DNA from 2 places in the Lactobacillus sp. UMNPBX1 genome. Region 1 is predicted to be linked to the other one. Evidence: riboswitches for the same ligand, from Rfam matches in the RefSeq annotation. Region 1 holds a riboswitch; the other holds the start of a gene.
What was found. Region 1 has a riboswitch for FMN ahead of CP352_RS08170 (ECF transporter S component). Riboswitches for the same ligand answer to the same signal wherever they lie in the genome.

Region 1 (3,122 bases):
TGCCTGCCATTTCACGTTGCAGACTTACCATTTTTTCTCGTACTTTCGGCAAAGCGGATACTTCCGAAACATTAGCTGAAATTTCAGGCGTTCTAATTTCTTTAGAAACGTCCTTTCCAGCTACATATACTTTTTGCTCACCATTTTCAGATTTCAATTCAATTCCATCTTCATCAATGGCATTCAAGATACCCGCTTCATCACCATAATCTAAGTTATGATTACGAGCAATCACTGTACATGCACGATACATTGCCCCTGTGTCTATATAGACAAAGGATAATTTACTTGCAATGATTTTAGCAACTGTACTTTTACCTGCTGATGCAGGACCATCTACTGCTACTTGCATTCTAATAAAAAAGAGATCTTATCATCGACCCCTTTTATCCTTTCTGAAAGATTATTTCAACTTAAGTGTCTGACCTGCTTCAATATTTGAAGAGTCTTTAAGATTATTTAATCTGGCTAATTCATCAACAGTCAAGCCATTCTTTTCTGCAATTTCATTTAAAGTATCTCCACTTTGGACTAAATAAGTCTTAGGAGTAGCAGAACTACTAGATGAGCTTGAACTAGCCTTTTCAGACTTTTTCTTGCTAAAAGAAGATGATGAGGTTTTCTTAGTCTTAACAGACTTGGATGATTTAGAAGAAACCTTCTTAACTGTTTGAACTTCTTCAGCTTTTTCTGAATGGCTTGAAGCCAAACGATGAACAACTGGGATAAGTGCAATTAAAATAACCGCTAAAATTATAATAACTGCTATCCAACGTGCTGATCCACTAGGCTGACTATCTTGTGAGCTTCGCTTTTCAGTAGGTCGTTCATAGTGCTGATATGGCCCGGTTGACTTTTTATCCATCAAAAATTCCTCCATTCACTTAACGGATTAATTTTAGCATATTTTAGGATGCTTTGAATATGAAAAATCCCATCAACTTAAAAAATTGATGGGATGATAACTTAATTCAAATTAAATCTCTTACGAACGAATGGCTTAATTGTTTTCAAGGTAGCTTCAAACAATAAGTAAACAGCCACAGCGTTAATTAATCCTTTTAACAAGTTAAAGGGCATGATAATACTAAAAATGTAGGTTGACATTGATGGTAAATGCAATAACTGACCCAAGTAAACTTTCTCAGTAAAGCTTAACAAGGCACTATAGCTATTAATAGCAGGCAAGTTTGGTACCGCTGTTACTGCGTAAATAGGAGTCAAAACGAAGGCATTAGCCAATGACATCACTGCTGCCATTGCGATAATCCCAATTACCAAACCACAAATTGGTTTAACTCTGCCCATCATTGTCTTGCGGTTATCCGCACTCACATTTTTACTTAATAAATAAAATGGAACTGCAAATGACATTGAAGCTAAGAATGCTGCTAGATTTCCAACAAGGCTTGGTAATGCAAAACCACTAAAAATTAAACTAAGCAACATTCGAATTAAAGCAATAATAACTCCCGGTACAATGCCAAAAATAAACATTCCAATTGTAATAATGACATCTGAAAAATCAAACTTTAAGAAGGCAACTCCAGGCATGATTGGAAATTCAAATTTCATAACTACAAAAGCAATACAGCCAATTAAAGCATATGCAATCACATTAGTTAAACTACTATTCTTGGATTTAGCTTGATCCATAACTTACTTTCCTTTCCCAAAACAAAAGGTCTATTGCTTCAGCAACAGACCTTAAAAAGTGTAGTAAGTTTTTTTAGCCTGTCTTCTTCCATCTAGACTTTAACTATCGGTATCTAACGATTCAACCACTGACGTGGGTCGCGGACTTTCACCGCCGGTCGGGACTTTCACCCTGCCCTGAAGACAATAACCTTGAATATTTAATTACAGTTATAATTTAGTTCAATTGCATTAATTTGTCAACTTCATGCTTCGATAATTCCCGATATTGTCCTGATGTAAGCGAATCCAGAGTTAAAAAGGCATATTTTTCACGAGCAAGCTTATCAACTAAGTGACCTACTGCTTTAAACATTCGCTTAACTTGATGATAATGTCCCTCATGAATTGTAATTTGGACAATTTGTGTGTCTTTCTTATGATCAGTTTTCAATACTTTGACCTTGGCAGGCGCAGCCTTAAAATGATCCAACTTTACTCCTTGAGTCAAGGTTTTAATTTCATCAGGAGTTAAAATCCCTTTAATCTTGGCTACATAGACCTTAGCCACTTCATTTTTAGGGTGCATCAATAAATTTGCTAATTTGCCATCGTTAGTCATTAGCAATAAACCTGACGTATCATAATCTAATCTTCCTACTGGATACAAACGATATGGTAAATCTTCGAAATAATCAACTACAGTTTTTCTACCACGATCGTCTTCTGCAGTCGAAACAACGCCGCGAGGCTTATAAAACAAATACGTGTGTAGGCTTTCCCGCTCAATTGGTTCATCATCGACTGTAATATTACTAAAAGTATCGACTTTAGTACCTAGCTTAGTAACAACATGCCCATCTACTTTAACTCGACCGGCTACAATCATTTTTTCAGCTTTTCTTCTTGAAGCGATTCCTGCTTCCGCAATTACTTTTTGTAATCGTTCTGCCATTTTCTATCCCTCTTTTTCTAAATGTTTGTCTGCGCTACCTTTTGAATCGAATAAGTCAATCTCCTCACCATCAGTTGTATCCTCAAAGTCTTCGATTAACGGTAAATCAGCCAAACTTTGATAATTAAAATATTGTAAAAAATAATCAGTTGTAACATACAACTTAGGATGACCTGGAGCATCTTTTTTGCCGTCTTGTTTAATTAATCCTCGCCAAATCAATGTCTGTAAAGCTCCTGATGAATTTACTCCACGAATATCATCAATTTCTATTCTAGTAATTGGTTGTCGATAAGCAATAATTGAGAGAATTTCAAGTGCTGATTGACTCAAATTCTTAGTTAAATCTTTTTGAAAATACTTTTCAATTATCTTAGCTGTCTGTTGACTAGTTGTCATCTTATAAGTATTTGCAATATGAATTATTTGCATTCCCGAGTCTGGATCAGCCTTCATTTTTTGCTGCAAACGAGTGACTAACTGACCTAGCTCTTCACCATCAACTTCAAGTAGTTCAATTAGATTTTGCTCC
Region 2 (3,122 bases), on a different contig from region 1:
GATTCTTCATAAAGTCACTTTCCCATTCTTCTTTTGGCAGATTAGAATCTTTATACATGTCATTGATCATCGTTTCAACACCTTCAGTAAGAGTTGATCCTGGCATAATTGTATTCACAGTTACATGTGTCCCTGCAGTCAATTTAGACAAACTCTTGGCAATTGATAAGTTCATTGTCTTAGTTAAACTATATTGTGGCATTTCACCTGATGGCATAATGGCTTCTTCACTAGCAATGAAAATAATCCTGCCAAAGTCTTGATCAAGCATCTTTGGTAAATAAAACTTAGCTAAGGCATTACCTGAATACACATTTACATCAATAAATTTTTGCCAAGTAGCTTCATCAATATCAAAATAATTCATTGGTTTGAAAATACCCATGTTGTTGACCAAAATATCAATATCTGGGAATCTTTCAAATAACTCCTTGCGCTGCTTGGCATCTGAAAGATCATATGGCGCCGATTGTGGGTCGGTATCAGGATAATTTTCTTTAATTTCAGCAACTATTTTATCAACAGTTACTTTTTGACGACCATTAATAATGACATTCGTCCCTTCTTTAGCAAGTTCAATCGCAATAGCTTTACCAATACCTTTAGTAGAACCTGTAACTAAAGCTAGTTTCCCTTCAAGATTCATTTTCATAATTCGTTACCTCAACATAATTAATTTCTTTCTAGCTATTATATTAGCTTCTAAAAAGTAAGTAAAGCGTGACAGTTAAATAATTTTAATTGATTAACTTACGATAACTACAGGCTTTTAATCTGTTTTTGTTTGTAACCGCTTAAATTAATTATTGACATTTAGCTAGTTCAGTTTTACGATAAAGTTGAATTAAATAAATGTTCTTCGAGGCAAGGTGAAATTCCTGACCGGCGGTGAAGTCCGCAACCCGCGAAAGCGGTGGAATCCGATAATCGGTACCGATAGTATAGTCTAGATGATAGAAGAATGATAACCAATAAGTAACGCTTATTTGCATTTACTTTGATTATTTGACTTTGAATATTATTACTGAACCTCGAGAATACTCGAGGTTCTTTTTTGCTCTACGAGGAAGTGATTTTAATGGAAAAAGATACTTTTTATATGAATTTAGCTTTAGAAGAAGCTAAAAAAGGTCGCTATCAAACATGGAAAAATCCTATGGTTGGTGCCGTAATTGTTAAAAACGGTCAAGTCTTAGCTACTGGCTATCATCACCATTATGGACAAAATCATGCAGAACGCGATGCCATTTCAAAATTAACCCCAGAACAATTATTTAATTCAACTCTCTATGTCACCCTTGAGCCATGCAACCATTATGGTAAACAGCCTCCCTGCTCAGATTTAATTATCAAAAGTGGGATTAAACGTGTTGTAGTTGGACAAATCGATCCACACAAACTGGTTACTGGAAAAGGAATTGCCCAACTACAAAAGAATGGGATTCAAGTAACTACTGGTGTTTTAGCTGATGACGCAAGTAAACTTAATAAATTCTACAGCTATTTTTACCAATATGGGTTTCCCTGGATCACAGTCAAAGAAGCAACTAGTTTAGATAATAAAGTTGCAATGCGCGGCCAGCGAACTCCAATCACTAATCAAGCAGTGTATCAGCAAGTTCATTCTGAACGTGCTGATTATCAAGCAATTATGATTGGTTCTTCGACTGCTATCATTGATGACCCTATTTTAAGAACTAATGTCAAAAGTGACTATCCGCCAATCCGTATTATCATTGATCGTCGCGGACGGCTGTTAAATCATTTACGACTTCGCTTATTAAGTGATACAAATCCCACTTGGATTTTCACTCAAAATAAGCAAATGTCTAAAAACAACTTTACTAATTCTAAAATCAAAATTATTCATTTAGCAACAAACAAGATCCAAGAAGTATTTGATTATTTGAGTACAAAAGAAATCCAGTCAGTTTATGTAGAAGGTGGCCCTACTTTGGAAAAAGCAATTATGAATGAAATTTTTGTTAATGAAGTAATTAAATATACGGCGCCGATCTTTCTTGGAGATGAAGGCGTAACAGGTTTAGTACCAAACGAAACTGTTCCTTTAACAAATGTTAAAAAAACAGCCTTTGGCAACAATGAACGAATTGCAGGTGAATTAAAACATGTTTAGTGGTCTAGTTCGCGGGGATGCTCATATTAAAAAAATTGATAAACACAAGCAAACAATTAAGCTAACCGTTTCGTGCCCTGCAGACTTTACTAATGAGCTAACGATCGGTGATTCAATTGCAATTAATGGGACTTGTTTGACGGTTGAAAGTTTTACTGAAACTAGTTTTGTTGTAACCATGATGCCTCAGACTTATAAGAAAACTGTTTTTAAGAATTTGCATAATGGTGATCAACTTAACGTTGAGCGTTCATTAGAAGTCGGTCAACGTTTAGAAGGTCATCTTGTTACGGGACATATTGATGATTTGGCAACAGTTACTAAAATAGCACAGAATGAAAATGCAATTGAAATTTGGTTTAAGTTTCCTGCCCGATTATCAACACAGATCGTACCTCAAGGTAGTATTGCTTTAAATGGCGTTTCATTAACAGTGATGGATGTTAAAGATAACAGTTTTTCGGTAGGTCTAATTCCACATACTCAAGACGAAACTAATTTAGCCAACTTACAGATAAATGATGAAGTAAATTTGGAAACCGACATTATCGGAAAATATGTTGCAAAAAATTTAGAAAAGAGAAATTAAAATGGATGTTAGAAAAATTCAAAATGCAATTCAATGGATGAAAAATGGTGGTTTAGTGATTGTTGCTGATGATGAAGATCGTGAATCTGAAGGTGATATGATCGGCTTAGGGTCTAAAGTTACTCCTGAAAATGTTAACTTTATGACCAAACATGCTCGTGGCTTACTTTGCACCCCTGTAAGCAAAACAATTGCCCAACGTTTAAATTTCTACCAAATGGAACAAAATAATACTGATCCATACGGTACAGCTTTTACAATCAGTGTTGATTACAAAACCACCACTACTGGTATTTCTGCTTATGATCGTGCGGCAACTATCAAGGCAATTGCTGATCCTACTTCCAAGCCAGAAGACTTCTTTAGACCAGGTCACTGTTTTCCATTAGTCGCTAA

Region 2: another riboswitch for FMN. It lies ahead of ribD (bifunctional diaminohydroxyphosphoribosylaminopyrimidine deaminase/5-amino-6-(5-phosphoribosylamino)uracil reductase RibD); the one in region 1 lies ahead of CP352_RS08170 (ECF transporter S component).

The regions. Positions count from the first base shown of each region.
Region 1 covers NZ_PCZI01000015.1:25,840-28,961, reverse strand. Annotated here, with positions in the region: gene cmk ((d)CMP kinase) at 1-352, opposite strand, end outside; gene CP352_RS08175 (SAG1386/EF1546 family surface-associated protein) at 404-865, opposite strand; gene CP352_RS08170 (ECF transporter S component) at 967-1,656, opposite strand; FMN riboswitch at 1,733-1,845, opposite strand; gene CP352_RS08165 (pseudouridine synthase) at 1,874-2,590, opposite strand; gene scpB (SMC-Scp complex subunit ScpB) at 2,594-3,122, opposite strand, start outside.
Region 2 covers NZ_PCZI01000007.1:58,754-61,875, forward strand. Annotated here, with positions in the region: gene CP352_RS05450 (SDR family NAD(P)-dependent oxidoreductase) at 1-652, opposite strand, end outside; FMN riboswitch at 852-966, shown strand; gene ribD (bifunctional diaminohydroxyphosphoribosylaminopyrimidine deaminase/5-amino-6-(5-phosphoribosylamino)uracil reductase RibD) at 1,079-2,137, shown strand; gene CP352_RS05460 (riboflavin synthase) at 2,130-2,726, shown strand; gene CP352_RS05465 (bifunctional 3,4-dihydroxy-2-butanone-4-phosphate synthase/GTP cyclohydrolase II) at 2,728-3,122, shown strand, end outside.